2 regions of the Paenibacillus sp. FSL H8-0122 genome follow, and region 1 is predicted to be linked to the other one. Evidence: a T-box and tRNA genes for the amino acid it is inferred to sense, from the RefSeq annotation. Region 1 holds a T-box; the other holds one or more tRNA genes.
The links. The T-box of region 1 lies ahead of pheS (phenylalanine--tRNA ligase subunit alpha). A T-box ahead of a tRNA ligase gene usually reads a tRNA of that ligase, here a tRNA-Phe.

Region 1 (4,413 bases):
CACTCCGGCCAGGCCAATGGCACCTGAGCCATCTGCAATCACCAGCATCTGCGGCTCCAGCTTGCGCTCTTGTCCGTCAAGGGTAACCAGTCCTTCCCCTTCATGGGCAAACCGTACACCGATGGTTCCGCCCTGGACCTGCCCGCCGTCAAATGCATGCAGCGGCTGTCCGTATTCCAGCATCACATAGTTGGTGATGTCTACGATATTGTTAATCGGACGTACCCCGGCCGCCATCAGGCGGTTCTGAATCCACAGCGGGGACGGCGCGGTCTTCACTCCGGCAATATAACGCACGGCGTAATGGCTGCAGAATGCCTCGTCCTCAATGGTAACCGTGATGGAGTCCGCAGCCTTCCCGCCCGTTTCCACGAGCTCTGCCGCCGGATCAGACAGCTTCAGCTCACGGCCCAGCACTGCGCTTACTTCATAAGCGGCACCGATCATGCTCAGGCAGTCGGAACGGTTCGGCGTCAGGTCGAAATCAAGGATTTCGTCATTCAGACCCAGCAGCTTGAGAATATCCTGGCCCACCTCGGTCTGCTCCGGCAGCACGAGAATGCCCTCCTGCAGCTCTTTGGGCAGCAGCTTGTCGTTCAGGCCCAGCTCCTTGGCCGAGCAGATCATCCCCTGCGACAGCACGCCGCGCAGCTTGGCTTTTTTGATCTCCAGGCCCGGCAGCTTGGCGCCTACCAGCGCGACCGGAACCTTCTGGCCCGCTGCGACATTCTTAGCTCCGCAGACAATCTGCAGATCCTCACCCTGCCCTGCATCGACGATACAGATATTCAGTTTATCGGCGTCCGGGTGCTTCTCCTTGGATTTCACGTAGCCGGTCACAATCCCGGAAATCCCTTTGTTGCGGCGTTCTACTCCGTCAATCTCAATGCCGGCGGTGGTGATTTTATCCGCCAGCTCATCTGCGGTCACCCCTTCCAGCGATATATAATCGGCCAGCCAGGCGGTTGATACTTTCATAATCGCACACTTCCTTTTTGTTTCAGATGTATTGATCTCCATGCCGGCCTGCGCCGGGGCGCGGAAGCGGATATAAACAAGCCCACGTCAACTTCGCGCAACAAAATTCTGCATTGCAGTGTTCCTACAGAGAAGTTTTGGACTTCCGGCCGCTGTTAGGATTGAATTTCCTGATTACACTGCTGGCCGCAGTAGAAATCCAATCCTAAAGGCGGACGCTACCGCTCCTCCAGTTCCAAAATTCCCCTCCGGTCCTTCAATCGCAGTCATTTAATTAGCACTGCCGTCATCCCTCCGGCTTAACAATATCCGTCCCGCCCCCGCACACACCCGCCAAATCCCTAAATACCCTTGAATTGCTTCACAAAGCCCATATCATTCGTGTAGAAGTAACGGATGTCATCAATACCATATTTCAGCATCGCGATCCGCTCAGCGCCCATGCCGAACGCGAAGCCGCTGTATTCTTCTGGATCATATCCGCCCATCCGCAGCACATTCGGGTGCACCATACCGGCACCGAGAATCTCCAGCCAGCCGCTCTGCTTGCAGAGACGGCAGCCTTCGCCGCCGCATTTGAAGCAGCTTACATCCACCTCAACGCTAGGCTCGGTGAACGGGAAGAAGCTTGGGCGCAGGCGGATGCCCGCCGCAGGCCCGAACATCTCCTTGGTGAACTGCTGCAGGGTACCCTTCAGGTCACTCATGCGGATATTGCGGCCGATCACCAGGCCTTCAATCTGGTGGAACTGGAAGGAGTGGGTCGCATCGTCGTCGTCACGGCGGAACACCTTGCCCGGACAGATGACCTTGACCGGACTCTCCCCGTTCATGGCCTGCATGGTACGCACCTGTACCGGCGAGGTCTGGGTACGCATCAGAATATCTTCCGTGATATAGAAGGAATCCTGCATGTCGCGGGCCGGATGGTTCTTCGGAAGGTTCAGCGCCTCGAAGTTATAATAATCCGTCTCCACTTCCGGTCCTTCTGCAACCTGGAAGCCCATGCCGATGAAAATATCCTCGATCTCCTGGATCACCCGGCTCAGCGGATGAATGCCGCCCTGCGGCATGCCGCGGCCCGGCAGGGTTACATCGACCTTCTCCGCATTCAGACGGCTCTCTGTCTCCTGCTGCTGGAACAGCTCCTGCTTGGCGCCGATCACCTCTTCAATGGCGCTGCGCACCAGATTGGCCACCTGGCCGATCACCGGACGCTCCTCTGCGCTTAGTCCGCCCATACCGCGCAGAACCTCTGTCAGCTCGCCTTTTTTGCCAAGGTATTTGACACGAAGGTCATTCAGAATCTGCGGATCGTTTACCGCCTGCAGCTTCGTCAGCGCCTCAGCCTTCAGTGCTTCCAATTTGTCTTTCATGGCTTGTACTGCCCCCTCAAATCTCATATTGTTCAACAAAAAAAGGCCTTTCCTCCCGGTAAAGGGACGAAAAGACCGTGGTACCACCCTTGTTAGACGGCCGTACGCTTCCCTTAAGAGCAATATTCCCTCTTTCGGTGCGGCAAAGACCTGTCTCACTTTATACAGAAATAACGGTCTGCGGCCGGTCCCCCCTACTAGCGCTCTTCAAGCACATTCAGGGAACTGCTCCGGAGTGAACTTCGGCAGCTCTGCTCTCTTAGAAACGCTCTCAATCTGCGGCGCTTCCTCCCTGTAAGCCAGGCACTGCGTACTCTTCTCCATCATTGCATGTATGCGGATTATAACCTCTGCACTTCGATCCTCCACTTGGGAAGATATGCCCATCTATTATATGCAAAAACAGCCCGTTTGACAAGCCGCGCAACTTCCGCTTATTTTTTATCTTCTTTTAAGCTCCCTTTAAGCTTCAGCGCGGTTTGACGGCTTTTTTTTCAGCGGACATTCAGTCAATGTTGATATTTTCCCTTAAGAGATCATACAAGGAGGAAATTACATGCTTACACGAAAAAAAGCATTTGTTCTGCTGCTGCTCAGCACATTTGCCGCAAGTCAAACCGCAGGCAGCCCGGGAACCACGGCCTATGCCGCTTCATCCGGTTCAACGGCTGCCACAGCAGCAAGCGCGGTCACGGAAGTCTCCACACTTAACGGTCTAAGTGCGCTCAAGCTCGGCACCGCGCTTCAGGTGAAGCTGAGCCATGTAGGGATTCAGAGCCAAACCGGCGGTAATATTCTCACCTACACGCTTACCTATACCAACACTGCCGGCAGCAGCGTCAATCTGGCGGACTATTTCTCCAAAGTTGTAACTGCGGGCGGCAGCATCATTAAAGGAATTCCGGTCAGCGCAGACAGTGCGGTCAAGAAAATCCCTGCTAAACAAAGCACCAGTCTTACATACTATGCGAATATTGGAACTGCCGCCTCAGTCAAAGGACTCAAAATCAACATATACGGCTGGAATTTCAGCGCCTCTAATTATGAACAGCGTATAGGCACGTTCACGATTCCTTCCAATTATTCTCTGTCCTCGCTTACAGGGGAGACCCGAAAGGTTGAACTCGGCGGTATTACAGCCGGCACCAAAGCCGAATCCGTGCAAATCTACAAATATAACAGCAAAGTCTATGCCAAGGTCGGGCTTAGCCTAACCAATCTAGGTAACAAAGTGCTTACAGATCCGGGCTATACCTTGTACCTGAAATCCTCGGGCGGCTCTGTCTTCACGCTTACGCTGGATGACAGCAGCCCCGAATTCAAGCTCCAGCCTCAGGAGAAGAGGACGCTCTATTATATGACCGAGATCCCTTCTTACATGAATGTCAGCAAGCTGACGCTACAGATCGCCAAGCTGGATGAAGAACTCAAGCTGTACCTGCCTGTCTCTTCCTACGCACTTCCGGCTGCAGTAACCGCAGATTTCACCGTAGCGGCGGGCTACACCAAGAAGGTCTCCATCGGCAGCAATACGGTGGACATGCAGCTGCTGAAGGCAAATGTGCATGCGGATAACGGGAACGGTGTCTGGAGCTATCAGCTCCGGGTGAAGAATACCGGCAGCACAGCGGTCACTTTGCCTGCTTATGAGCTTAACGTCAAGTCGGCGGAAGGCTATAGCTTCCCGGTGACGGCCACTGCCTTGAGCAGCCTGACCCTGAAGCCGCTGGAAGAGAAGCTGATTGAGCTGAGCGCGAATGTTCCGCTGGAGCTGGCTCAGAATTCTCTGGAGCTGCAAATGATTGCTCCTGCGGCCAGCGCGGATAAAGTAACGCTGCCTGTGGCCTATTTCCGCATCCCTTACACGCCGGAGAGCCAGATTCATCTCGCTGCCGAGACCAGCGTAACCAATACCTATGGTACCTTCGCTGTCTCTCTGGACTCCCTGCTGCGTCTGCCTTGGGGCAGCGAGGATCTGGTACAGGCTGTACTAACGATACGCAATGCAACGTCCAAGACCATTACTTTGCCTGCTTTTACAGGAATACTCCTGGTGGAT
Region 2 (4,413 bases), 1.9 Mb from region 1:
GACCAAGGTTTTCCGTAACATCAACCATCGAAGTGAAGATTGTGTTAGGGGAAGCTTCCAGGAACACTGGCTCTTCATGAATGTCTTCTGGACGAACGCCCATGATTACATCTTTACCGATGAAGCCTTTGTTACGCAGGATTGTAGCTTTGCCGCCTGGAACTTCAACATCAAGGTTCTCTGCACGGAAACGGACAGCGCCGTTCACTTCGGAAAGAGTACCGTTGATAAAGTTCATGGTAGGGGAACCGATAAATCCGGCTACGAACAGGTTCGTAGGCTCATTGTACAGTTCTTCAGGGGAAGCTGCCTGCTGGATGATACCATCGTACATAACTACGATTCGGTCACCCATCGTCATTGCTTCTGTCTGGTCATGCGTTACATAGATACAAGTAGTTTCAAGGCGTTTCACCAGCTTAGTGATTTCAGCACGCATTTGACCACGAAGCTTAGCATCCAAGTTGGAAAGAGGCTCATCCATCAAGAAGACTTGTGGATCACGGACGATTGCGCGGCCTAGAGCGACACGTTGACGTTGACCACCGGACAGTGCCTTAGGTTTGCGTTCCAGCAAGTGCTCGATATCCAGGATTTTCGCTGCTTCGCGTACTTTCTTGTCGATTTCTTCTTTCTTCACTTTGCGCAATTTCAGACCGAAAGCCATGTTCTGATATACACTCATGTGCGGGTACAAGGCGTAGGATTGGAATACCATCGCGATATCACGGTCTTTAGGAGCAACGTCATTCACTACACGGTCACCAATGTACATTTTACCTTCAGAGATTTCTTCCAGACCAGCGATCATACGCAGGGTTGTGGATTTACCGCAACCGGAAGGACCAACCAGTACGAGGAATTCCTTATCTTTAATATCAAGATTGATATCGATTACTGTTGCTTTATCGGAACCCGGGTATTTTTTGAAAATATGCTCTAAACGTACGCCTGCCATTGTATTTCCCCCTCGAGTCTAGTATTGGATTAGAAAATCAAACGCTTTCTTGTACACTTATCTTACCCCAGAGCCGGCCTCATGGCTATTTGCAAGGTTCACAAAAAACCTATTTTCTTTTCGTCACTTTATACAATAACATGGCAAGCTTCACAATAGCGGCATCACCAAAGCTGCGGACATCGGCCCCCGTCTCCTGTTTGATCTTGTCCAGCCTGTAGAGCAGCGTGTTGCGGTGAATGTACAGCTTCTTGGCGGTTTCACTGACATTGCAGTCCATTTCAAAAAAACTCTCCAGCGTCAGCAGCATTTCCTTATCCGCCAGTACCGCCGTGTAATCACCGATCTGGCCCAGCAGCTGTCTCCGCCGGTCATCCGGAATACTGTTAACCAGCCGCTCCATGTGCAGCTCCCACGGCAGATGAATATAATCGCCTACCTGGAAGATACGGCCAAGAATAATGGTCTCCCGCAGCAAGGCGACTGCTCCTGTCAGACCTTTAACCGGGATAATGGCTGGAGAGACCGCCAGATGGAAGACGCCAACCCACTCACTGGCAATCAGTTCATGCAGCCCCATAGAAGTCTGTGACAGCAGATCCTCAGCACTCTCTTCCTCATCCTCTTTATCATCTCCGCCTGTGAGGAGTTCCTTACGGGCTAAAATTAACCATTCCTTATCCTGCAGGGGAACCAGCAATACATCATTCTCGAAATAACTGCGCAGCAGCTTCATTAAGGAGCGATACGTCATCTGCGGATTATGAACATTCTCGCTTACCAGCATGAACGGAATCATATCTCCGAACAGCCGGCCCTTCAGTGAGATTTCATCCGGGATCTCCGCATCGTCCTTCTCCTGCTCCAGTTGGGCATTCAGCCAGCCGCTAAGCTGCCGCGCCTCCATCTCCCCTTCTTCCTTGAACCCGGTTGCCTTCAGCGCTACCGCAAAATTGCGTCCGGCATAATTCACCAGCTCCAGCTCCAGCGGCGACAGCCCCTCTGTCTCCACCCACACTGCTGTAACACGGCCATCATTCTCATAGAGGGGAAGCCAGAGATAACCCTCATGAATGACCGGCAGTTCCTGATCCTTATCCGTACCTATGCCAAAAAGTGAAGCGGAATGCTGTCTCCCCAGCTGCTTGATTCCGGTCCTCTTTCCGGTGAGTTGCTCCAATTTTTGACGCAAACCCTCACTATCCATCATCACCATTCTCCACCACTTTTGCTTTTTTCGCTTATTTTATCATATTTTGCTGTAAAATGCGGAATTTGCGCTTATGAGCATACTTGTATCATGTATCAAAATACAAAAAAGGCCACCACCCTAAAGTGATGACCGTTTGACTTAAGATGAGCCATGAAGGACTCGAACCTTCGACACCCTGATTAAAAGTCAGGTGCTCTACCAACTGAGCTAATGGCTCCTAAAAAGGGATGGAGGCTGATGGATTCGAACCACCGAACACGTACGTGAGCAGATTTACAGTCTGATGCGTTTGGCCACTTCGCTAAGCCTCCATGATGGTGGCGCGGGAGGGAATCGAACCCCCGACACAAGGATTTTCAGTCCTTTGCTCTACCGACTGAGCTACCGAGCCATAAAAAAAACCTAAAAACAAAAAAATGGCGGAACCGACGGGATTCGAACCCGCGATCTCCTGCGTGACAGGCAGGCATGTTAGGCCAACTACACCACGGTTCCACAATTTATTGTAAAAAATGGTGCCGGCGAGAGGACTTGAACCCCCAACCTACTGATTACAAGTCAGTTGCTCTACCAGTTGAGCTACACCGGCACGGTGTAAGGCAATACAATTCGAACATAAAAATGGTGGAGGCTGAGGGGTTCGAACCCCCGACCCTCTGCTTGTAAGGCAGATGCTCTCCCAGCTGAGCTAAGCCTCCGGGTATGTATGGTAGCGGCAGAGGGGATCGAACCCCCGACCTCACGGGTATGAACCGTACGCTCTAGCCAGCTGAGCTACGCCGCCACACTACAAGTATTGGATTTATAATGGCGGAGAGAGAGGGATTCGAACCCTCGCACCGCTTACGCAGTCTAACCCCTTAGCAGAGGGTCCCCTTATAGCCACTTGGGTATCTCTCCAAATTAATGGTAGCCATGTAAATCCGCACAGGAAATTGATTCCTGAAAACTGAATCCAAAACGAATTTGTGTGTTAGTGTGTTTGGATAAGCCCTCGACCGATTAGTATTGGTCAGCTCCATGCATTGCTGCACTTCCACCTCCAACCTATCTACCTCGTCGTCTTCAAGGGGTCTTACTAATTGGGAAATCTCATCTTGAGGGGGGCTTCACGCTTAGATGCTTTCAGCGCTTATCCCGTCCGTACGTAGCTACTCAGCCATGCTCCTGGCGGAACAACTGATGCACCAGCGGTACGTCCATCCCGGTCCTCTCGTACTAAGGACAGCTCCTCTCAAATTTCCTGCGCCCACGACAGATAGGGACCGAACTGTCTCACGACGTTCTGAACCCAGCTCGCGTACCGCTTTAATGGGCGAACAGCCCAACCCTTGGGACCTACTTCAGCCCCAGGATGCGATGAGCCGACATCGAGGTGCCAAACCTCCCCGTCGATGTGGACTCTTGGGGGAGATAAGCCTGTTATCCCCAGGGTAGCTTTTATCCGTTGAGCGATGGCCCTTCCATGCGGTACCACCGGATCACTAAGTCCGACTTTCGTCCCTGCTCGACTTGTAGGTCTCGCAGTCAAGCTCCCTTATGCCTTTGCACTCTGCGAATGATTTCCAACCATTCTGAGGGAACCTTTGAACGCCTCCGTTACTCTTTAGGAGGCGACCGCCCCAGTCAAACTGCCCGCCTGACACGGTCCCCGTACCCGCTAAGGGCACCAGGTTAGAACCTAGATACGATCAGGGTGGTATCCCAACGGCGCCTCCGCAGAAGCTTGCGCTCCTGCCTCCACGGCTCCCACCTATCCTGTACAGATCGTACCCAAATTCAATATCAAGCTGCAGTAAAGCTCCATGGGGTCTTTCCGTCTTGTCGCGGGTAACCTGCATCTTCACAGGTATTAAAATTTCACCGGATCTCTCGTTGAGACAGCGCCCAAGTCGTTACGCCATTCGTGCGGGTCAGAATTTACCTGACAAGGAATTTCGCTACCTTAGGACCGTTATAGTTACGGCCGCCGTTTACTGGGGCTTCGGTTCACAGCTTCGGATTGCTCCTAACCGCTCCCCTTAACCTTCCAGCACCGGGCAGGCGTCAGCCCGTATACTTCGCCTTGCGGCTTCGCACAGACCTGTGTTTTTGCTAAACAGTCGCTTGGGCCTTTTCACTGCGGCCCCCTCGGGCTATTCACCCTACCGAGGCACCCCTTCTCCCGAAGTTACGGGGTCATTTTGCCGAGTTCCTTAACGAGAGTTCTTCCGCGCGCCTTAGAATTCTCTTCTCGCCTACC

Region 2: it encodes a tRNA-Phe, which carries the amino acid that the T-box ahead of pheS (phenylalanine--tRNA ligase subunit alpha) is inferred to sense. The anticodon was not compared.

What each region holds. Positions count from the first base shown of each region.
Region 1 is NZ_JBBOTB010000001.1:4,628,854-4,633,266, forward strand. Features, by position in the region: gene pheT (phenylalanine--tRNA ligase subunit beta) at 1-978, opposite strand, end outside; gene pheS (phenylalanine--tRNA ligase subunit alpha) at 1,320-2,354, opposite strand; T-box leader at 2,414-2,690, opposite strand; gene NSS64_RS20015 (hypothetical protein) at 2,911-4,413, shown strand, end outside.
Region 2 is NZ_JBBOTB010000001.1:6,552,876-6,557,288, forward strand. Features, by position in the region: gene NSS64_RS27930 (ABC transporter ATP-binding protein) at 1-958, opposite strand, end outside; gene NSS64_RS27935 (PucR family transcriptional regulator) at 1,068-2,168, opposite strand; tRNA gene NSS64_RS27940 (tRNA-Lys) at 2,316-2,388, opposite strand; tRNA gene NSS64_RS27945 (tRNA-Tyr) at 2,400-2,482, opposite strand; tRNA gene NSS64_RS27950 (tRNA-Phe) at 2,487-2,562, opposite strand; tRNA gene NSS64_RS27955 (tRNA-Asp) at 2,589-2,666, opposite strand; tRNA gene NSS64_RS27960 (tRNA-Thr) at 2,685-2,760, opposite strand; tRNA gene NSS64_RS27965 (tRNA-Val) at 2,794-2,869, opposite strand; tRNA gene NSS64_RS27970 (tRNA-Met) at 2,879-2,955, opposite strand; tRNA gene NSS64_RS27975 (tRNA-Ser) at 2,980-3,071, opposite strand; rRNA gene NSS64_RS27980 (23S ribosomal RNA) at 3,154-4,413, opposite strand, start outside.